3 regions of the Gottfriedia acidiceleris genome follow, and region 1 is predicted to be linked to each of the others. Evidence: riboswitches for the same ligand, from Rfam matches in the RefSeq annotation. Region 1 holds a riboswitch; each other region holds the start of a gene.
What was found. A riboswitch is a leader RNA that binds a small molecule or an ion and turns the genes downstream of it on or off. The one in region 1 is predicted to bind S-adenosylmethionine.
Positions count from the first base shown of each region.

Region 2: another riboswitch for S-adenosylmethionine. It lies ahead of MY490_RS13400 (2,3-diketo-5-methylthiopentyl-1-phosphate enolase); the one in region 1 lies ahead of MY490_RS18720 (methionine ABC transporter ATP-binding protein).
Region 3: another riboswitch for S-adenosylmethionine. It lies ahead of MY490_RS12105 (bifunctional homocysteine S-methyltransferase/methylenetetrahydrofolate reductase); the one in region 1 lies ahead of MY490_RS18720 (methionine ABC transporter ATP-binding protein).

Region 1 is NZ_CP096034.1:3,960,965-3,969,103, reverse strand. It holds gene MY490_RS18755 (sulfurtransferase TusA family protein) at 1-328, shown strand, start outside; gene MY490_RS18750 (MBL fold metallo-hydrolase) at 372-1,499, shown strand; gene MY490_RS18745 (sulfurtransferase TusA family protein) at 1,521-1,748, shown strand; gene MY490_RS18740 (sulfite exporter TauE/SafE family protein) at 1,817-2,608, shown strand; gene MY490_RS18735 (hypothetical protein) at 2,982-4,061, shown strand; gene MY490_RS18730 (ASCH domain-containing protein) at 4,407-4,757, shown strand; gene MY490_RS18725 (hypothetical protein) at 4,763-5,197, shown strand; SAM riboswitch class I at 5,503-5,620, shown strand; gene MY490_RS18720 (methionine ABC transporter ATP-binding protein) at 5,796-6,812, shown strand; gene MY490_RS18715 (methionine ABC transporter permease) at 6,802-7,470, shown strand; gene MY490_RS18710 (MetQ/NlpA family ABC transporter substrate-binding protein) at 7,467-8,139, shown strand, end outside.
Region 2 is NZ_CP096034.1:2,822,316-2,830,454, forward strand. It holds gene MY490_RS13390 (carbon-nitrogen family hydrolase) at 1-375, opposite strand, end outside; gene MY490_RS13395 (pyridoxal phosphate-dependent aminotransferase) at 519-1,706, shown strand; SAM riboswitch class I at 1,764-1,867, shown strand; gene MY490_RS13400 (2,3-diketo-5-methylthiopentyl-1-phosphate enolase) at 1,931-3,151, shown strand; gene MY490_RS13405 (2-hydroxy-3-keto-5-methylthiopentenyl-1-phosphate phosphatase) at 3,158-3,811, shown strand; gene MY490_RS13410 (methylthioribulose 1-phosphate dehydratase) at 3,808-4,434, shown strand; gene MY490_RS13415 (cupin domain-containing protein) at 4,451-4,963, shown strand; gene MY490_RS13420 (DUF421 domain-containing protein) at 5,011-5,709, opposite strand; gene yjeM (glutamate/gamma-aminobutyrate family transporter YjeM) at 5,911-7,410, shown strand; gene MY490_RS13430 (hypothetical protein) at 7,490-7,630, shown strand; gene MY490_RS13435 (hypothetical protein) at 7,784-8,139, opposite strand, start outside.
Region 3 is NZ_CP096034.1:2,533,431-2,541,569, reverse strand. It holds gene MY490_RS12120 (hypothetical protein) at 115-564, opposite strand; gene MY490_RS12115 (hypothetical protein) at 781-1,089, shown strand; gene MY490_RS12110 (terpene cyclase/mutase family protein) at 1,091-2,956, shown strand; SAM riboswitch class I at 3,069-3,172, shown strand; gene MY490_RS12105 (bifunctional homocysteine S-methyltransferase/methylenetetrahydrofolate reductase) at 3,254-5,080, shown strand; gene metH (methionine synthase) at 5,077-8,139, shown strand, end outside.

The sequences.
Region 1 (8,139 bases):
TACGATTGAAAAAAGATTTGAAAACGTCATTTCGAACGATCAATTAAGTCAAAAACTACAAACCGAAAATATAATCGTTTTAGATGTAAGAGAAGAAGCAGAATATGTATTTAATCATATACCAAATGCGGTATCAATCCCTTTAGGAGAATTGGAGAACCGATTGACAGAATTAAATAAAGAAAAAGAAATATATATCGTTTGCAGGACTGGAAACCGCAGTGATCTTGCTGCTCAATTACTTGTTTCTAGCGGCTTTACTAACGTGTTTAATGTAATACCTGGAATGATTGAATGGTCTGGAGAAACAGTAAGCATAAAAGGTTAATCTAATTTTTTTAAATAAAAATATACTGTGGGGGGTATAAAAGATGGCAGTCACAGCAATGTCTGCAAAAGAGATTACAAAAAAAATAGTTGATAAAGAAGAACTATATATTCTAGATGTACGAAATACTGATGATTATAACGATTGGAAAATAGAAGGTTCAAATTTTGAACATTTAAATATACCTTATTTCGATTTACTTGATGGGGTTGAAGATATTTTAGATAAGATTCCTACAAGTAGAGATGTTTTAGTTGTGTGTGCTAAAGAAGGATCTTCTATCATGATTGCAGAGATGCTTTCAGACGAGGGACTAGACGTAGCTTATCTTAAAGGCGGAATGAAAGAGTGGAGTGAATATCTAGAACCAGTAAAAATTGCAGATTTGAAAAATGGTGGAGAGCTGTATCAATTTGTCAGAATCGGTAAGGGATGTTTATCCTACATGGTTATCTCAAATAATGAGGCTGCTATAATTGATTCTACTCGAATGACGGATATCTACATTGATTTTGCGAATACAAAGAGCGCAAAAATTACACATGTATTTGATACTCACCTTCATGCAGACCATATTTCTGGTGGAAGAAAAATTGCTGAGACTACGGGAGCAACATACTGGTTACCGCCAAAGGATGCTAAAGAGGTTATTTATGAATATAGTCCATTAGAAGATGGGAATAAGGTAAGAATTGGTGAAACAGCAATCAGTATTGATGCTTTTTATTCACCAGGACATACAATCGGATCAACTTCATTTGTTGTTGATGAAAAATTCTTACTTTCTGGTGATATTTTATTTATCGATTCAATTGGAAGACCCGATCTTGCTGGAATGGCAGAGGATTGGGTAGGATACTTACGCGAAACCCTTTATAAAAGATACCGAAATTTATCGCTTGAATTAATCGTGCTTCCATCACATTTTATGGTGATTAGTGAATTGAACGAAGATGGTAGTGTTTATAAAAAACTAGGATATTTATTTGAACAGAATCATGGATTGAATATTGAGAGTGAAAGTGAGTTTAGAAAGTTAGTAACTGAGAATTTACCACCACAACCAAATTCATATCAAGAAATCCGTGAAGTTAATATGGGTAAAATTAATTTAAATGAAGAAAAACAGAGAGAAATGGAAATTGGTCCAAATCGCTGTGCAGTACGATAATGAGACTTGGAGGAGAATAGAATGGAAGCTACAAAATTATTAGATGCAAAAGGCTTAGCATGTCCCATTCCAATTGTAAAAACAAGAAAAGCAATAGCAGAGATTGAAGCAGGAGAAGTATTAGAAATTCATGTTACTGATAAAGGTGCTAAAAACGACCTTACAGCATGGGCTAAATCAGGTGGACATGAATTATTAAATTATACTGAAGAAGACAATATTTTAAAATTTTGGATTAAAAAAGGTTAAGCTAGTAGATTAATAGGAAAAGGAGAGTTAAGTGTCACCTCTCCTTTTCTATTATAGGAGGACTTTAAATGGAGTGGACCTTAATTTTAGTACTTTTCTTAGTTGGTTTTTTTGGGTCCTTTATTTCAGGAATGGTAGGAATTGGTGGAGCGATTATAAATTATCCAATGCTCCTATTTATTCCTCCATTATTAGGATTTGCTGCTTTCACACCACATCAAGTTTCAGGTATAAGTGCGGTCCAAGTAGTATTTGCAACTTTAGGTGGAGTTTTAAGCTATCGTAAAAGCGGTTATCTAAACAAAAAAGTAATATTAAGTATGGGGATAAGTGTACTAATAGGAAGTTTTCTTGGTGGATTTGGTTCAAATCTACTTTCAGAACATGGAATTAATCTTGTTTACGGAATCTTAGCAATGATTGCGGTCGTTTTAATGTTTATTCCTAGAAAAAACGTCGAAATGTCAGCAGATGGTCAAATTTCAATTAATGTATGGCTTGCTTCAGGTTTGGCATTTATCGTTGGAACTAGTGCAGGGATTGTTGGTGCAGGAGGAGCATTTCTGTTAGTACCAATCATGTTAACAATCTTAAAAATACCAACTCGTGTGACAATTGCTTCATCCTTAGCCATTACATTTATCTCTTCAATAGGAGTAACGATTGGGAAAATCTCTACTGGTCAGGTTGAAATTTTGCCTACAATTATTGTTGTAATTGCCAGTTTAATCGCCTCACCATTAGGTGCAAAAATAGGCAAACAAACAAAAACGCAGGTTTTACGAGGAATTCTGGCAGTCTTAATTGGTTTTACCGCTTTAAAAATTTGGTTTACTATTATTAAATCATGGCTTGGTTGAATATGAATTAACAGTAAAAAACAGAAAAACTTATGAGAGTTTTCTGTTTTTTTATTGGCTTTTTTTTCAAGAATCACTTCTATTAGTTCATACGTTAAAATCCAAAATAATTTGTTGAAAAACAGGTATATTTATTATATCGGAATAATTTTATGGAGAAAAGCGTTGTTAAAACGATGTAGAAATACAGTTAAAATGTACTGGAGTTCCCCAAGTTACAAATTGGTTCTTTTAGCATAAACTGGTTACAGTCCTATTAGAAAGGAAGGGTGCTAAGGGCTAAGAAGTGTGGTTTGTATATGGACTCTTGGATCATACGGAGCTAGTAGTGTAACCGACCTTTTAAAAATTACATATAAAGGGAGAAATGGAAATGAAATTGAAAAAGAAAGTATTATCAGGGATTTTAGCTAGCGCAACACTATTTGGTTTATCTTACAATGCAATGGCGGCAACAACAAGTGGAACAAGCACTGCACAATCAATTATGGCAGATTTACATACTGAAGGTACTTTTGCACTTGTAGAAAACCAATTTTATCACTACAATACAGCAGTTGCTGCAAGTTACTTTACAAATGCTTGGGATGGCAATGCACCTAAAGCAACTGTTTCTGGAGCAGGAGCTTCATATGTAACAACTATTCCTGATGGAACAGCGTATGCGCCAGCTCCATCACAAAAAGAATTAGACAGTGTAATTGCAAATAACGATAACCAACATGCATTTCTAGAAGGAAAAACGTTAACAGGTTCAACTTATACTCAAAATTATAAATTAGATGGCTCTGTTAAGGTTACAGACCCGAAAACTGGTAAAGAATCAACTAAATCAGTAACATATACTTACACATATACTTACAATGTTGCACCAACAACTCCTGGAGATGTAACGCCTTTCACGGCTTGGGATCTTACTAAAACAACAGGAGATTCTACAGCACACATCTCAATTACTGCAGACATCGCTGGTGAATCAGTTCAACTTTCTAAGCAAAATCCAACTGGTAAATATTCTTTCAGTATTGGTGACGATGCATTAACAAACCGTGTAACAGGTCTTTCAATTACAGTTACAGATAATACAGATGTTATTAACCCAGTGGTAGTTTCTACAACTGCAACAGATTCAACAATCGTAAAGGGTCAAGATTTTAATTACTTTGCAAATGCAGGTACTTATGGAAATTCAACAGCTGCAATTAGTGCCCTTAAAGAAGGCTCTGCAGCTAACATCTTAAATGGTGATACTTTCAAAGGAAATGACAATGGTGGTGCTGATGGTTCTGCTTTATCAAAAGCAGCAATGACTCCAGTTGACGTTGAGCTTGGCGCTGGTGATTACAGCATTACTTTATCAGGTTCAGTAAAAGGAAATGGAATTGATTTAAATCCGCAAGCATTTGAGATTACAAAAAAAATTCATATCATTACACCAATGGGCCAAAACTAAAGTCTATTTTTCAGAAGGAGTGTTCTTAATTGAGCACTCTTTTTTAAATATTTTTTTAACGATTAAGAACAAATATGACGAAAACAGCTCAAAATTACCCAAATTAGAAATAAATTAGAAATTATATCGAAATATTTTTTAGGGCGAAATATGAAATAAGCACTACATTTAAGTTCCTTTTTGTTCTAAATACTTATTGCCATTTCAATATTTTCCCATAAAATTTGCTAATTTTTGATGAATATAATTAAATAGAACTAATCGTCATTATTTATTATTAATTAATTTAGATGACATTAAATAACCTGTATTTGAAATTAAAACGGAAAAAGGAGAATGGAAATAATGACAAATCAAAATGAAACGAACGCTTTACCGCCAAAAACATGTACGATTGAACGCCTTGTTACGCTTCAAGCGGATGTGGAAAAAGTATTGGCAGGACAAAAAACTGCTACTCGCCGAAACGGAAGATATGCAGATGTTGGGGAAGTGATGACCCTTCAAAATAATCAGTATGTAGTTGAAAAAGTTTATTCTCAAGCTCTTGGTGAATTGACAGATGAGGATGCTAAGCAGGAAGGCTATTCAACTGTAGAAGAGTATAAGCAATCAATCCTGTCAATCCATCCTGGAATGCCTTGGTTGCCAAAAATGAGGGTATGGGTTCATGAGTTTCGTCTCATCCAAGATTAATTTATATGCTGTATAGACTGCTTCTTTACATACATATTGCTAGTGTAATTTTATCGATTGGTCCTTTTTTTGTATTGATTCCGGTCCTCAAAAAGCTGCATTCAACGAAGTCTGCGATACAACAGAGCTATTTGGATGTATTTCGGTTTGCTGTCAGATTGGCAAAGCATGCTGGGCATGTACTGGTTGGATCAGGGGTCTTGTTGGTACTAGTGGGTCATTGGTCGTGGAAGACATCTTGGATTGTAATGACTATTCTTCTTTTGGTGAGTTCATTATTTTTCCTAGCTAGAGCCTTTTCACCGACCATTCGGAAATTCAGTGAACCATCCCATGACCAGAGAATGCTGATTCAGAAGCTTCGTCGATCTATTTGGATTTACATCGTTCTTTTGATGGTTATGCTATGGTTTATGGTAGTAAAGCCTGCATTATGGTAGGCACAATTAAATTATGCTGACAGGTTATCTATTATTGAGGAACTTGTCTGCTTTTTTGTCATTTTCTTAAATGAAATACTAATAATAACTCAAAAAAATAAGTATCTCGACCTATTCCAAACGGTATATGAAATAGATTTTTTGATTTGAAAACAAAGGTTCTAAGACCTACATAAAATAGTGCTCGTAAAAAAAATGTTTTTTTCAAACACAATTTTCATTAAAAAATTTTTAAAAAATTCTTGACGGATTATAAAAAGAGAGATAACATGAACTCAATAATTTAAAAACTTAATAAATTCTATTACTTATCCAGAGAGGTGGAGGGACTGGCCCTGCGATACCTCGGCAACGGGTTTGTTATTTCGTAACAAATACCGTGCTAATTCCTGCAAATCGTTCAAACGATTTGAAAGATAAGAAGTAAAGTGGCTTATTTATTATAACCCCTCTTCCTATCTGTTTTATTGGATAAGAAGAGGGGTTTTTTGATGAGGTGCCATAGGAGAAAAAGGGGGAAATATAGTTATAAATCCTAGTTTTCGAATATGTTTACTTAGTTATAGTGATTGGAATAACTTGCAATGGGGGAAGTAATTTGATTGAGATTAAAAATGTCTCCAAGGTTTATCCTGGAAGGCCACCAATTAAAGCTTTAAATAATATTAATATGAAAATTGAGAAAGGAGAGATCTTTGGAATCATTGGTTTTTCCGGAGCAGGAAAAAGTACATTGATTCGTTGTTTAAATAGACTTGAAGAGCCAACAGAAGGATCAGTTCTCATTGATGGATTGGATCTAATGACATTAAAAGATGAAGAATTACGTAAGACACGTAGAAAAATTGGTGTCGTATTCCAACACTTTAATCTACTTTCTGCCAAAACGGTATTTGATAATATTGCAATGCCGCTATACCTTGAAGGAAAAAAGAAACGGGATGTTCAGGAAAAGGTAATGGAATTAATTGAATTTGTTGGACTTACAGGGAAGCAAGATGTATTTCCGGGCCACTTATCGGGGGGACAAAAGCAAAGAGTAGGTATTGCAAGGGCACTCGTAACAGACCCAGATCTTTTGCTATGTGATGAAGCTACTTCTGCATTAGACCCTGAAACAACAAAGAATGTATTAGAGCTTTTAAGGAAGGTAAATAAATCATATAATCTTACAATTTTCCTTATTACCCATGAAATGAGTGTAATTCGTGATTTATGTGATAAAGTGGCTGTCATTGATAATGGTGAAATTGTTGAAGAAGGTAACGTTTACGAAGTATTTACGAATCCACAAAAAAGTATTACAAAGAATTTTGTTAACACAGTATTACAAAATGAGGTGCCATCTAAGTTATCCAAATCATTATCAAAAGGAAAATATTATCAATTAGTCTTCCTAGGTGACAAGGCAGGCAACCCATTATTATCAGAGGTTCTTAAAAAATTCGATATTCATTTAAATATCCTTTATGGATCGATTACAGAGCTACAAGCAAGACCTTATGGGAATTTGATTGTGGCATTAGAAGGAACAAAAGAGGAAAGCGCAAAAGCTATTAAATTTATTTCGGAAAAGGGGATAGATGTTAGGGAGGTGGAGTTAAATGGAGCTTAATTGGGAATTCTTTTGGCCGCAGTTTTTGCAGGCAACTCAAGATACATTTCTAACTGTGCTTGGGTCATTTATTTTTGGCACAATTATAGGATTGCCTTTAGGTATTATTCTAGTTGTAACAAGACCAGGTCATATAATGGAAAACAAACCTTTATTTAGGTTGTTAAATACCATTATTAATATTGTTCGATCTGTACCATTTATTATTTTGCTAGTTGCCATTATTCCATTTACAAGGTTATTGACGGGCACGTCCATTGGAGTAGTTGCTGCAATTGTTCCACTTTCGATCTTTGTAGGTCCTTATTTGGCAAGATTGATTGAGAACTCCATGCTAGAAGTAGATAAGGGAGTGCTAGAAACAGCCTATTCAATGGGAGCAACAAAGTTTCAGATCATCGTGAAGTTTATTTTGCCTGAAGCGATTCCATCGTTAATTCTTTCATTTACAACAGCAACGATTGGATTGATTGGATCGACTGCGGCAGCTGGTGCTGTTGGTGCTGGTGGATTAGGTGACTTAGCTATTACATATGGTTATCAGCGCTTTGAAACATTGGTTATTATCATTACTGTCGTATTACTAGTAGTCATTGTTCAAATCATACAAAGTTTAGGGAATACGTGGTCAAGATACGTAAGGAGGAAAAGAGGATGAAAAAGTTTTTTACTATTTTTGCAGCATTATTATTAACGGTTTCGGTATTATCCGCATGTGGTTCTAAATCATCATCAGGAAATGGAAAGGAGAGAACAGTTAAGATTGGTATTAACGGAGATGACTATGAACTTTGGAATATTGTACAAAAACAAGTAAAAAGTGAAGGCATTAAATTGAAAATTATTTCATTTTCAGATTATGTTCAGCCTAACACAGCGCTTAATGATGGAAGTCTTGATTTAAATGCTTTTCAAACGATTACCTATATGAATCAATTTAAAGGTGATCATAATTTAGACATTTCTGCGATTGGCTCGACGGTGATTGCGCCAATGGGTATTTACTCACATAAATTTAAAAAGCTAAGTGATATTCCAGATAGAGCAACGATTACGATACCAAATGATGTTACGAACGCAGGACGTGCACTTAAACTATTACAATCTTCAAAGTTAATTAGTTTAGTAGATAATTTTGATCCTAAAGGAAGTATTGAACAAATTAAAGAAAATCCTAAGCATCTAAAAATCAAACCGATTGCTGCGGGGCAAACAGCAAGATCATTGGATGATGTGGCAGCAGCTATCATCAATAATGGATTTGCCGTTCAAGCGGGCTTAGATCCTGCAAAGGATCCACTTTATAAAGAAGATCCGAATGATAAAG
Region 2 (8,139 bases), 1.1 Mb from region 1:
ACCTGATTGTAGATAATGATGCTCGTTCATTAACTGGAACAAATGAACTTTATCATAAGTTTTTACTAATTCGCCAGTACAGCTAATAACAAATAACGTATTCGTAACACCATTTTCCCTTGCAATTGGGAACGAACCAGCAATCAATATTACGTTATTTAATTTTGCGATGGACTGAAGTTCAGAAATAACAGCTTCTTGTTCTCCTGTGTGCAAACCAATTTCTTCCAAACAATAGCCTGTTGTCCATAATTCTGGTAATACTATTATACGGACATTTTCTTTAACAGCTTCGTTTATTTGAGTTTTCATTTTTTCTAAATTAGCTTTTGATTTACCTAAAATAACGTCAGATTGAATACACGCAATTTTAATCACAATTTATTCACCCTATTCTAAATTTTATAGACATTTTTAAATCGAGCATATATGATGGTGAAAGTTATTGCAACAGTCGTTCATGAAAATCATTCGATTAAGAAACGATCTATTCAAATTAATTTTATTATATTTTTGGAGTGATTAACTTGAATCATAGTAAACTATTAAACAATTTACCAAAACAATTTTTTGCTTCACTAGTCCAAAAAGTGAATCAGTCAATAGGTAATGGTCATGATGTCATTAATCTTGGTCAAGGAAATCCAGATCAACCTACACCAGACCATATTATAAAAGCATTGCAAAAGTCTGTTGAGAACCCATTAACTCATCGTTATTCTCCGTTTAGAGGAATGAGCTCTTTAAAAAATGCTGTTGTAGAATTTTATAAACGAGAGTATGATGTTGATTTAGACCCAGATGAAGAAGTAGCCATATTATTCGGTGGAAAAGCTGGATTAGTTGAGCTACCACTTTGTTTATGTGACGAAGGAGATACAATTTTAGTTCCAGACCCAGGCTATCCAGACTATTTATCTGGTATATCTCTTTCAAAAACAGTTCCATACATGCTTCCATTACTTGAAGAAAATCAATTTTTACCAGATTATAAATTAATTCCTCAGGATGTTTTGGAAGCTAGTAAAATATTATTTATTAATTATCCAAATAATCCCACAGGAGCTATAGCAACAGAAGAATTTTTTAAAGAAACTGTTGAGCTAGCAAAAAATAATCAAATTACCGTTTGTCATGATTTTGCTTACGGTGCATTTGGTTTTGACGGCAAAAAACCTTTAAGTTATCTTCAAACGCCAGGAGCAAAGGAATCCGGGATTGAAATTTATACCCTTTCTAAAACTTATAATATGGCTGGCTGGAGAATCGGTTTTGCAGTTGGAAATAAAGAGGTTATTTCAGCAATTAATCTATTACAGGATCATCTTTATGTTAGCATCTTCCCTGCTGTTCAAGAAGCTGCCACTGCTGCGCTAACTGAATCTCAAGAAAGTGTAAAACAACTATTGGAACTATATGAAGAGCGTAGAAATGTATTTATTAGCGGTTGTCACGAAATTGGATGGGAAGTAACTGCACCAGCAGGTTCATTTTTTGCATGGTTAAAAATCCCATCAGGCTTTACCTCACAGGAATTTGCTGATCTATTACTTGAAAAGGCTCACATTGCAGTCGCTCCTGGAAATGGATTTGGAGAATATGGTGAAGGCTATGTAAGAGTTGGCCTACTTTCTGATACTGACAGATTGAAAGAAGCAGTTACTAGATTAAAAGAGATAGAAATATTTTCAAAATTTAATGTTTGACAATTGTGATTGTTCATGAAATAATGCGATTAGATTAAAAATTCAAAATTAAATATTACTTTATTCAGAGTAGGTGGAGGGACCGAGCCCGATGAAACCCGGCAACCGGCTAGTTAACTAGTACGGTGCTAATTCTCGCAGCATTTGCTGGCAGATAAGGTGTAGGTAAACCTCTCCTTAGTGGAGAGGTTTTTTGTTTGATTAAAATTTTTGGAGGTTTTGAAATGAGTGGAGTAATAGCAACTTACCAAGTTTATGATAAAAATCATCAGTTAGAAAAAAAGGCAGAGTCAATCGCGTTAGGTTTAACGATTGGTTCGTGGACAAATTTACCTCAAAATGATCAAATTCAATTACAAAAGCATAAAGGCAAAGTTCTTTCAGTTCGTGAAATAGAATGCGAAGAAAATATCGTTAACTTTTTAGGCTATAAACCGACAAAAGGGATTATTGAAATCTATTATCCTAGCTTAAATTTTTCAGCTGATCTACCAGCAATTTTAACAACAGTTTTCGGTAAGCTATCCCTTGATGGTGAAATTAAACTAATTGATTTAAATTTTACGGATGACATTTTAGCTCTTTTTCCGGGTCCAAAATTTGGTATTAAAGGTATTCGAGAGAAATTGGATGTATATGATCGACCTTTATTAATGAGCATTTTCAAATCAATTATCGGCAGAGATATTCAATACATTTCCGAAGAATTAAAAAAGCAAGCTTTAGGTGGCGTTGATTTAATTAAAGATGACGAGATTCTTTTTGACACAATTACATCTATTACGGATCGTGTCACTCACGGAAAAAATATTTTGAACCAAGTTTATGAAAAAACAGGACACAAAACATTATACGCGGTAAATTTAACGGGCCGTACATATGAGTTAAAAGAAAAAGCATTACGTGCTGCTGAAGCTGGTGCTGATGTATTTTTATTAAATGTATTCTCGTATGGAATTGATGTCCTGCAAGGATTGGTAGAAGATCCATCAATTAATATACCAATTATGGCTCATCCTGCTGTGTCGGGTGCGTTTAGTTCCTCTCCAATTTATGGTATTGACGCAGGATTATTACTTGGTAAACTTTTACGAATTGCGGGTGCAGATTTTAGTCTTTTCCCTTCACCATATGGATCAGTTGCATTAAAAAAAGAGACAGCTTTAAAAATCGCTGAAAATTTAACAGTATCAAATGGATTAAAAGAGACATTCCCAGTCCCTTCTGCTGGAATTCACCCAGGACTAGTGCCTCAATTAATTCAAGATTTTGGAATTGAGCAAGTTATCAACGCTGGCGGTGGTGTTCATGGTCATCCGGATGGACCAATCGGTGGAGGTAATGCATTTAGAGAAGCAATTTCAGCAACATTATCTGGAGTTGAGCTAAAAGACTATGCACTTCCAAATACATCACTACAAAAAGCATTACAACTTTGGGGGTAAACAACAATGGCAATAAAGATTTTTTGTGATTTTGATGGAACAATTACGGTGGGAGACAATATCGTTAATTTAATTAAAGAATTTGCTCCACCTTCAGTAAGTGAATTAACAAGTGAAGTATTAAATGGCAATATCTCGATTCGAGAAGGCGTAGAGAAAATGTTTGCTACGATTCCTTCAACTAAAAAACAAGAAATGACTGATTTTGTAATCGATCGTACTGTCATTCGAGATGGTTTTAGGGATTTTATTCAATTTGTAAGCGTTCAGCAATACGAGTTAAAAGTTGTAAGTGGCGGACTAGATTTTTTTGTTCATCCAATATTAGCGGATTACCTTTCACCCTCGGATATTTTATGTAATCGTACCGACTTTACAGGCCAAACTGTAAAAATTCATTGGGACCACTCTTGTGATCAAAACTGTACGAATGATTGTGGAATGTGCAAACCATCTGTTAAGAGAAAATTTAGTGAAGCAAATGATTTTATCATTGTCATTGGCGATTCAATTACTGACTTACAAATTGCAAAAGAAGCTAATTTAATTTTTGCTCGAGATTTCTTAAAAGATAAATGTGAAGAACTAGCTTTACCTTTCATTCCTTTTGAAAATTTCTATGATATTCGAGCTTCATTAGAGAAGGAGGTGCTAGTATGAAGGACTTTTTCAAACATTTTGATGAAATCCGTGAAGTAAAAAAAGTACTGGCTGATCGAGATTGGTTTTTAGGAACTAGCGGAAATTTATCAATTAAAGTAAATGAAAATCCTTTAAACTTTTTAGTTACAACTAGTGGTAAAGATAAAACTAAACATACTTATGACGATTTTTTACTCGTTAATGAATTTGACAAATCTGTTTGGGATGAATCAAAAAAACCATCAGCTGAAGCCATTTTACATCGCCTAATTTATCAACACACAAATGCTAAATGCGTTCTTCATGTACACACTTTAGCAAATAACTTTATAACAAAGGATTTCCCATATCAAGATGAGTTATCTTTTTCTGGTATTGAAATTATTAAAGCATTGGGTCTTTGGGAAGAAGATGCAGAAATTACAATTCCAATTATAAAAAATCATGCGCATATCCCTACTCTTGCAAATGAATTTCTTCCACATATAAAGAATGATCATGGTGCTGTATTAATTCATAATCATGGTATAACAGTATGGGCCGAATCAGCATTTGAAGCAAAAAAACACCTAGAAGCATATGAGTTTCTATTCCAATATGCATTACAAGGAATACAAAAAAATACATTTATTAAGAACTAATTAGGAGGAATGAAGAATGGCAACAATTTGGGTAGAAAAAAAAGATTATCATATTACAAGTGATCTTGAAGTAAAAGCATATTTAGAAGAACAAGGTGTCATTTATGAAAATTGGAATATCGAACAATTAGATAGTTCGTTACAAGAAAAATTTATTTTATCAGATGATGAAAAAGCAGCGATTCTTGAAACATTTAAAGCTGAAATCGATCGTATTTCATCAAGACGTGGCTATTTAGCGAGTGATATTATTACTCTATCAGAAGCAACTCCAAATCTTGATGAATTACTTAAAAACTTCAACCGTGAGCATCATCATACAGATGACGAAGTTCGGTTCATTGTTAGTGGTCATGGTACGTTCATCATCGAAGGAAATGAAGGCTTTTTCCATGTTAATTTGAATCCTGGCGATTTAATTTCTGTACCACCAAATGTACGTCACTACTTCACATTAGCAGATGATCGTAAAGTAGTTGCTGTTCGATTGTTTGTTACAACTGAAGGCTGGGTGCCGATTTACGAATAATTTGACAAAAACTAAATTGACTCATATCCACTTAGGATGTGAGTCAATTAATTTTCCTCTTCATTGAAATGATCTTCTCGGTAGTCGATATATAACGACCCATCTGTTTGTACTTCAACAAAAAACACATCTGAAACTGATTTTATGCCTACCCTTTCGAGTTGAGCCATTAACCATCTTTTATCCAAGTTTAAATTTGATAATGCGTCTTCATTTACTTCTCCGTCAGATACCACTGCTGTTGAAGTCGGAAATAATAAAGTTTTTTTCCATGTTTTATTTTTTTTCGTTTTAACATCTTTTGTTTTCATAATAGATAAACTGCCATCGATTTCAAAAATAGCGTACTCTACATCTTTTAACGAATAAATATTCTCATTACGAAGCATTCCTTGAAATTGCTCTGTATCTAATCTAGCCTTTTTTAATGCATTTTCCATTATTTTCCCTTGTCTAATTAAAATAATTGGTTCTCCAAGAATCACCCGACGAACAGTTTTAGACTTTAAACTTAAATACCCCATGATAATCGTCAAAACCGCCCAGCCAACTAATCCAATGATCCCATCCCCAATATCTAATGTTTTAGATGTCGTAATTGAAGCTGCTATATTCCCTATTGTAATAGCTGTTACAAATGTAAAAACATCTAATTGACTAATTTCCTTCTTCCCCATTAATCTTGTTAAAATAAATAAAACAAAAAATGAGCATATAACTCTAAATACTACTTCATTAAAGCTCATTTATTTCATCCTTTCTCTTTCACAAAAGCATTTTAAGTATTTATTAATCAACTTAGCGTTTGAAAAATAGAACGAAACTATTCTTTATTATGTTTAAAAAGATTAGTAAACCTGAATGGTTATTATGTCCTCATAAATTACCGATTATTGAAGAAAATATTACTATTCATTTATAATCGACTAATTACCTGAGGTGAGATCTTGAGTAAAAAACTTTCACTCGTTGGCTTAATTTTAATGGTTTTTACAACTGTATATGGTTTTGGAAATATACCTACAGCTTTTTATTTAATGGGATATAGTGCAATTCCCTGGTATTTACTCTCAGCTATTACGTTTTTTATTCCTTTTGCTTTTATGATGGCTGAGTTCGGAGCTGCATATAAGCATTCAGAAGGTGGAATTTATACATGGATGGCTGATTCAGTTGGGCCTAGATTCGCATTTATTGGAACCTTTATGTGGTTCTCTTCCTATGTAATTTATATGGTTAGTGTCTCTTCAAAGGTTTGGATTCCGCTATCAACCTTTATTTTTGGTAGAGACAAAACGCAATCCCTTTCATTATTTGGACTTTCATCTACTCAATCAATTGGCTTATTGGCATTATTTTGGATGTTAGTTGTGACATATTTTGCCTCAAAAGGGATTGAAAGTATTAGTAAGGTTACAACGATTGGTGGGGTTACAGTTTTCTCATTAAATATAGTATTGCTAATCACAAGTATCCTTATTTATCTATTCAATGGAGGTAAATTAGCTCAACCAATAAAAAGCTTTTCATCAGCATTTGCTCACTCACCTAATCCAAATTATCTTTCTACCCTCGCAATCTTATCATTTGTTGTATTTGCAATCTTTGCATATGGCGGTTTAGAAGCAATCGGCGGATTAGTTGATCAAACGGAAAACGCTGAACGTAATTTTCCAAAAGGGATTACGATTTCAGCCATTATTATTTCAGTAGGATATTCGTTAGGTATTTTTTTGGTAGGAATTTTTATTAACTGGTCTAATGATTTAAGCGCTAGTACAACAAATTTAGGGAACATAACGTATGTTCTAATGTACAATTTAGGATTAGAACTTGGTAAAGCTTTAACTTTATCATCAGATACTGCCGATCTAATTGGTATTTTGTTTGCAAGAATTACTGGATTATCAATGTTTCTTGCTTATACCGGAGCATTTTTCACATTAATTTATGCACCATTAAAAACAATCATCAAGGGCACACCAAAATATTTATGGCCGAAAAAATTTTCAGAAACAAATGAAAAAGGTATGCCTGTCAATGCAATGTGGGTACAATTTGCAATTGTTTCAATCATTATTGTCCTTACTTCCTTCGGCGGTCAAGGAGCATCTGCATTTTTTAATAAAATTACTTTAATGACAAATGTTTCAATGACTTTACCTTATATTTTTTTAGGCATTGCCTATCCAATGTTTAAAAGGAATAATCGAATCGATAAACCATTCCAAATTTTAAAATCAAATTCATCCGCTATATTCGCGAGCATTCTCGTTATATTGGTAGTTGGATTTGCAAACTTTTTTACGATCATTCAACCGGCTATCGAAGGTGATTACAACTCAACAATCTGGATGATAGCAGGTCCAATCTTCTTTTCAATATTAGCTTTACTAATTCTGAACCGTTCAAGAAAAAGTACCCAAAAAGAGAAGAAAATTGCTTAGTAACTTCCCACTTATTGTCAATAACAATTCCGAAAGTATGTTGGAATAATAGCACATACTAAGTTTGGAGGTGATATTCATGGGTCACAATCAAAATCCGCATGTAAAAAAGAAAAACAAAAATAAAGGGCAACCTACACCAGCTGCAGTTAATTCAGAAGGTTATTTTGCTCCAAGTAAATCAAATACTGAAGCACTTAATGAAGTTAAAAATTCATAAAAAAATTCGCTGATTGGCGAGCACTTAGGAGATGTCAGAGTCGTAGTTCCATTTATACTTATACCGATTTACGTCGATTTTTCTTCTCTGTTTGCCAATTTATACTTTCTTAATATAAAAAAAGACCGTCATTTTTTTGGCGGTCACTTTTCATTATTTACTCATCGAATTCGCAGTTTTTACTAAATCTCGAATAGTGTATTGTTTACCAGTTTCTTCTGAAAAAAGAAGAGAAATTGAATGATAAAGCCCTTCTTTCTTCCAACGAATTGTTTTTGTATTATCATCATCAGCAACAATCAAAACTTTTGTACCATCTTTTAATTTGGTTGTTTTTAATGGTTGTTGTTCATCTTGGAAGGAAGGTTTTTTATTATGATAAGTGATGACAAACATCGTGACCTCTACTTCTTCATTAGAGTAATTAAACGAGGTAGCATTAATAGCTCCATTTTTTTGATTTTTTTGTACATCCATTGTGACATCCTTTGCTCTAAACGGTATCTTTT
Region 3 (8,139 bases), 1.4 Mb from region 1:
TTGCAAATAGATTTAAAATATCAACATTCTCAATCATGATGAGGTTCTTCTATTTAAATCTTAGTATAGCTTGTCCAAACTTTAAAAATATAAGTCTGTAAGTGGGGAAGTTACTTATTCAGTTCGATTAAGTCTATTTAATCTTGGTAATTGAAATTGTTCGCCGTTTGCTTCTTCAGTTCCAGCGCCTTCGTTGTGTTCGGAATCTGTTCTGATTTTGCTTTTTTTGATTTTGCTGTCTCTAATTTTAATTCCTTGTTGTCCGCCTAATTCATCATTATCTCTTCCAGCAATACCGCTTCTACCATTTCCATCTGCAAATTGTGAACGATCATTTGACGTTTGGCTATTGTCTCTAGCATTTTGTCCACCTTGATTTGCGTTCATTCCAACATTTCGATTAATTTGTCCTCCGCCTTCTGCTCTTTGTTCGACCTGGATTCGATTCTCTTTAATTTCAATGTTGAAAAAATTAAAATGGATTGAACCATCTTGATTAGCTGCTGCAAGCACCCCTTGAATTTCTTCTTTTAATGCTTTGAAATCTTCAAATTCTGCTGCCATCGTAAAAAACACTCCTTTCTATCATTACTCTCACTTTATTCACTTTTAATAGTTTCTGATTAGACATTTAATAGATTTACAATTTAAATACTTTAGAGTAAAAGTTTGAAATTCCCACTATAAATTGCTGTTTTTTCCAAGTAACAGGTACTAATTACACAGAATAATTCATTATTTCACATTTAAATCATAGATTAGTAATGGAGTGTGATCTAGTTGAATCCTTTTTTAATAAAAATAGTAAAATCATTTTGCGGTGTAATTGTTATTGACCTGTTATTACTTACTTATTGCTTGTTACTAGGTAGCTATTTTCATATTTTACATTCATTTACTTGGTTCGGATTTCAAATTATTGTTTTACCGTTTAGCCTTTTAGCATTTATAATGTCAATTGTTTATTTTAGTAAAAAAATAGAAATCGAGGTATCAGAAGATAGTGATGAACTTGAAGAAATTGAAATTGAGCATTCAACAAGAATGGAAAAATACCATCAGGCAGAAAAAAATGAACTGAGGTGGTAAAATGGACCTCGAAAATATTGTTTTACGAAATATTGAAGAGCGGATCAAACGTCTAAGATTAAAACAAGATGAAGATGGTTCTTGGGAATTTTGTTTTGAAGGTTCATTAATTACGGATAGTTTTATGATTTTATTAATGAATGATCTTGAATACAAAAATCAAAAGGTGTTTGATGGGATTATTGATCGTATCATCAATCTTCAACATCCGAATGGGGCTTGGAAACTATACGAGGATGAAAAAGATGGGAACTTAAATGCAACAGTACAAGCTTACATAGCTTTATTAATCTCAAAAAAGTATACAAAAGAACACTCAAGTATGAAGAAAGCTGAAAAATTTATCCGTGAAAACGGTGGTATTAAAAAAACGCATTTTATGTTAAAAATGATTCTGGCTACTCATGGTTTGATTGAGTATCCTAAATTATTTTACTTTCCAATGAGCTATTTTTTGCTGCCGGAAAAAATGCCGTTAAGTTTATTTGATTTAAGTAATTATGCTAGAGTTCATTTAGTTCCAATGATACTTTGTATAAATAAGCGATTTAAAGTTAAATTGGATGACGATCTAACTATCGATCATCTTATGGAAACAAGTGAGGTAGAATGGTTTTACGAAGAGCGAGGAAGTTTTTATCAATTTTTACTTGAGGAAGGTAAGAAGCTAGCTTCATATCCTCTCTATTTTCACCAGAAAGGATATGAAAAGGCTGAAAGATTTATTTTGGATCGTATTGAAACAAATGGAACTTTTTATAGCTATGCTAGTTCTACGTTTTATATGATTTATGCTTTAATGGCTTTAGGCTATGAATCTACTTCATCTGTTATTCAAAATGCTCTACAAGGACTTCTTTCATATGCAGCCGATACTGAAGCGGGACTTCATATTCAAAATTCGCCATCAAAAGTTTGGGATACGGCATTATTGTCATATGCAATTCAAGAAGCTGGTTACCAGGTAACTGATCCGATTGTTTCGAAGTCAATAAACTACCTAATTAAGAAACAGCAAAATATGAATGGTGACTGGAAGGTTCATGCTAAAAATTTAAGTCCTGGTGGTTGGGGCTTTTCTGATGTTAATTCTTTTATTCCAGATAATGATGATACTGGTGCAGTTTTAAGGGCATTAAGTAGAAATGCTTTGGATCACTCCACAATTCATGAAAGTTGGTTAAGGGGAGTTCATTTTTTACTTGGACTTCAAAATGATGATGGTGGTTGGGGAGCTTTCGAAAAAAATGTAACGAATAAGTGGTTAACATTTTTACCAATTGAAAATGCTAAAGATGCAATCATTGATCCTTCAACTGCGGATCTAACAGGACGTATTTTAGAATTTATTGGACACTATACGACGATTTCAAATGATGATCTGATTGTGCAAAAGACGGTTAATTGGCTTTTAAAAAACCAAAAATCAAATGGTAGTTGGTATGGTAGATGGGGTATTTGTTATATTTATGGGACTTGGGCAGCAATTACAGGTCTCAGAGCCGTGGGAATTCGTAAAAATCATGAGGCAATTAAAAAAGCTGAGAAATGGTTAGTTAGTATTCAAAATGAAGACGGAGGTTGGGGAGAGTCAGGACTTTCACCTGTTAAAAATAAATATGTTCCTTTAAAATATAGTACACCTAGTCAAACTGCGTGGGCAGTTGATACTTTACTTTCAATTCGTAATAAAGAAGATGAAGTAATTAGAAAAGGGATAAAATTTTTAACTACTCAAAGTGAATTATCAAATAAAGCATTAACTTATCCAACTGGATTAGGATTACCTGGTCAGTTTTATATTGACTATCATAGCTATAATGAAATTTATCCGCTATTAGCACTAGCACACTATAAAAATAGTTAAATAATACTATTATGTAAACAAAATAAATTTATTTTTGGAAATCTTTCCATAAATGTCTTTTCTTTATCATATAAATATAGTAAACTGTTTTATATTGAATATAACTAAATAATCCTTATCGAGAGTGGTGGAGGGACTGGCCCTTTGAAACCCGGCAACTTTAGCGAAAGCTAAAAAGTGCTAAATCCAGCATGTTTAAAACATGAGAGATAAGGCGTGATCTGTACTTAAACGTCATTCTCTCATTTTTTTTGAGAGAATGGCGTTTTTTATTTTATATAAACGGGAAGTGATTGAATGGGCTTATTGGAAAAGTTAAAAGATGGAATTGTTTTAGGTGACGGCGCAATGGGAACGCTTTTGTATTCTGGCGGACTTCACAGTTGTTTTGAAGAACTTAATATTACTGAGCGTGATCGAATCATTCATATACATGAACAATATATAGATGCTGGCGCAGAAGTAATTCAAACTAATTCGTACGGTGCTAATGCTGGAAAACTGAGACAATATGGTTTGGAAAAGCTGGTTAAGCAAATTAATCAAATGGCTGTTAGAAATGCTAGAGCGGCATCAAAAGGAAGAGCATTAGTAATCGGTGGTATAGGTGGAATGAAATATGTAGGTTCTACTTTTACGACACCTTTAGAACGTGAAATGATGCTGCTTGAGCAAGCTTCAGCGTTACTAGAAGAAGGCGTAGATGGGATCATGCTTGAAACATTTTATGATGAAAATGAATTATATGATGCTGTGAATCTATTAAGAGGAAGAACGGATTTACCTATTATTGCACAAGTCACACTACAAGAAATTGGCATTATGCAAAGTGGCCAATATATCGAAAAAATTCTTCCTAGTTTAATTGATTTGGGAGCAGATGTAGTTGGAATCAATTGTCATCTAGGACCACTTCATATGTTGGAGTCATTAAATACGGTTTCTTTACCAACGAATGGGTACTTATCGGCATTTCCTAATTCAGGATTACCACTTTACAATGAGGGAAAATACGTATACAAATCGAATCCAGAATATTTTGAAGATATGGCAAAACCATTTATTGAACAAGGTATAAGACTAATCGGTGGATGTTGTGGTACAACACCAGCTCATATCTCTGCTTTACGAAGTAAGATTGATACTTTACAGCCTGTAACAAAAAAAGATGTGAAAAACAGAACAATTAAAATTACAATCCATAATCAAGAAGAACGAAAGAATGAAACGCTAGCTGAAAAGGCAAAAAAGAGAACGACGATCATTGCAGAGCTAGATCCACCAAAAACATTACAAACTAGAAAGTTTTTTGAAGGAGCAAAAGCATTACATAGCGCAGGGGCTGATGCAATTACGCTAGCAGATAATCCACTAGCTTCACCTAGAATTTCGAATGTAGCGATGGCTTCACTGCTTCAAAGATTAGATGTACCAGTTTTGACACATTTAACTTGTAGAGATCGGAATATGATTGGACTTCAATCTCATTTAATGGGGCTATCAACTTTAGGATTAAATGAAGTTCTTGCTATTACCGGTGATCCAGCAAGGGTAGGCGATTTTCCAGGTGCAACTTCTGTATATGATGTAGCATCACTTGAACTAATTCGGATGATTAAAGAAATGAATGAAGGTAGACTTTATTCTGGTAAAAGCTTAGGAAATGGAACGAGATTTTCAGTCGCTGCAGCTTTTAACCCAAATGTTCGGAAATTTGATGCGGCAATTAAAAGACTTGAGAAAAAGGTCGAGGCGGGAGCGGATTATTTTTTAACGCAGCCAATTTATGATTTTGAAACGATTGATAAGTTATATGAGTCAACTCGTCATATTAAACAGCCAATTTTTATTGGAATTATGCCACTAGTTAGTAAGAAGAATGCTGATTTTATCCATTATGAAGTTCCAGGAATTACTTTATCAGAAGAGGTAAGAAATAGAATTTCATCAGTTGAACCAGAAAGAGCAGTTGATGAAGGTAAAAAAATTGCGAAAGAGCTTATTGATTATGTTAAGGATAAATTTAATGGCATTTATTTTATCACTCCATTTTTGAAGTATGAAATAACAGAGGACTTAATTCAATTTACTAAAAGTAGCAATAAAGAGGAGATTCAACTATGAAAACTTTAGATATCGCACTAAAAGAAAAAATATTACTTCTTGATGGAGCAATGGGAACGATGATCCAGCAAAGAAACTTAACAGCAGAAGACTTTGGTGGAGAAGATTACGAAGGTTGTAATGAATATTTAGTTGTTACAAGGCCGGATGTTATACAAGAAATTCATGAGGAGTATATATTTGCTGGTTCCGACATTATCGAAACGAACACATTCGGAGCAACAAATATTGTTTTATCCGATTATAATTTACAACATTTAGATATCGAACTAAATGAAATTGCAGCAAGAATTGCAAAGCAAGCAGTTGTGGCATCGGGTAAAGAAGTATATGTAGCAGGTGCGATGGGACCAACAACAAAAGCTATTAGTGTTACAGGTGGTGTTACTTTTGATGAATTAATTACTGCATATAATCGACAAGCAATCGGATTAATAAATGGTGGCGTAGATGTTTTATTAGTTGAAACTTGTCAAGATATGAGAAATGTTAAAGCTGCTTGTATTGGGATTAGTAAAGCATTTAACGAATTAAATAAAAAATTACCAGTTATGATTTCCGGGACGATTGAACCAATGGGGACAACATTAGCAGGTCAAACAATTGATGCTTTCTATTTAGCCATTGAACATATTTCTCCAATATCAGTTGGATTAAACTGTGCAACAGGACCTGAGTTTATGAGAGACCATGTTCGTTCATTGTCAGAACTATCTGAGACATTTGTTTCATGTTATCCAAATGCTGGTTTACCAGATGAAGATGGACATTATCATGAATCACCAGAATCTTTAGCGCACAAAGTACGAGATTTTGCTGAACAAGGATGGATCAATATAATAGGTGGTTGTTGTGGAACAACTCCTGAACATATTAGGGCAATGAAAGAAGCGGTAAGTGGAATTACTCCTCGTCAACCTAAAAAAAGAGAAGATCATGCGGTTAGTGGTTTAGAATCACTTCGCTACGACGATAGTATGAGGCCACTATTCGTTGGTGAAAGAACAAACGTTATTGGATCTCGTAAATTTAAAAATTTAATCGCTGACGGAAAATTTGAAGAAGCTTCAGAGATTGCGAGAGCTCAAGTGAAAAAAGGTGCTCATGTCATCGATGTATGTATGGCAGATCCTGATCGTGATGAAGTTGAAGATATGGAAAATTTCATAAAGCAATTAGTTAATAAAGTAAAAGTACCAATCATGATCGATTCAACTGATGAAAACGTAATTGAATTAGCACTAACTTATATTCAAGGTAAAGCGATTATTAATTCGATTAATCTTGAAGATGGGGAGGAGCGATTTGAGAAAATACTACCTTTTATTCATAAATATGGTGCTGCCATTGTAGTTGGTACGATTGATGAAGATGGGATGGCTGTATCAGCGGAAAGAAAATTAGAAATTGCAAAAAGAAGTTATCAACTATTAACTGAAAAATATAAAATTCGTGCGACAGACATCATCTTTGATCCGCTTGTTTTTCCTGTAGGTACAGGTGATACGCAATATATCGGTTCTGCAAAAGCGACTATTGATGGCATTAAATTAATTAAAGATGAATTTCCGCAGTGTTTAACGATTTTAGGTTTAAGTAATATTTCATTTGGATTACCAAATGCTGGTCGCGAAGTGTTAAATGCCGTTTTCTTATATCATTCTACAAAGGCTGGTCTTGATTACGCGATTGTGAATACTGAGAAATTAGAACGATTCGCTTCAATTCCTGCAGAAGAACGGGAGCTTGCTGAGGATTTATTATTCCATACGTCTCAAGAAACATTAGATAAATTTGTTGAGCATTTTAGAAATTCAGTAAAGAAAGAAGAAAAACCGAAAGAACAGCTTCCAATTGAAGAAAGATTAGCTGCGTGTGTAATTGAAGGTTCAAAACAAGGATTAATAGAAGATCTACAAGCTTGTCTCGACCGTGGTGACACACCGTTAAATATTATTAATGGTCCACTAATGACTGGGATGGATGAAGTTGGTAGACTTTTCAATAATAATGAGCTAATCGTAGCTGAAGTATTACAAAGTGCAGAAGTAATGAAGGCATCTGTAAATTTTTTAGAGCAATTTATGGAGAAAACTGAAAGCTCTAGAAAAGGGAAAGTCATTTTAGCAACTGTTAAAGGTGATGTTCATGATATTGGAAAGAACTTAGTTGATATTATTTTGACGAATAATGGCTTTGATGTTGTCAATTTAGGCATTAATATTCGACCAGATGATTTAATTACAAAGATTCGTGAAAACAAACCCGACATTATTGGCTTATCAGGCCTATTAGTAAAGTCTGCTCAACAAATGGTTATTACAGCTGGTGACTTAAAAAGCGCCGGAATTGACACACCAATATTAGTTGGTGGCGCAGCATTAACTAGAAAATTTACTGAAAACCGTATTCAACCAATTTACGATGGATTAGTTGTTTACTCAAATGACGCGATGACTGGTTTAGACTTAGCAAATAAAATTGTTAATCCAGATGAATTAAAAGCATTAGAAGAAAAGAAAAAAGCAATTAAAAAAATAGACAATGTTATTGAATTACCTGTTCCTGAAATGAATACAACGAGATCTGCAATACAAAAATCAGATTGCCTAGTTCCTTCATCATTAAGCAAAACGGTCATCAAAAATATTCCAGTAGCTCAAGTGGCACCTTTTATTAATTATCAAATGCTCATAGGACATCATTTAGGGGTAAAAGGTAAATGGGAAAATCAAGAACGTGGCCAGGAGTTATACGAGTTAGTTCAAGAATTCTTAAAAGATGGAAATGAATATTTTGACTGCCAAGTAATCTATCAATTTTTTCCGGCTCAAAGTGATGGCAATGATGTCATTATTTATGACTCCGAAACGAAAAAACCGATTGAACGTTTTCAATTTCCGAGACAAAGAAAAGAACCAAATCTTTGTATAAGCGACTTTTTAAATCCTGTTGGTGAAGAGATGGATTATGTTGGATTCTTCTCTGTAACATCGGGACCACGAGTAAGAAATATTGCTGAAAGATTGAAACAAGAAGGGGAGTATTTAAAAAGTCAC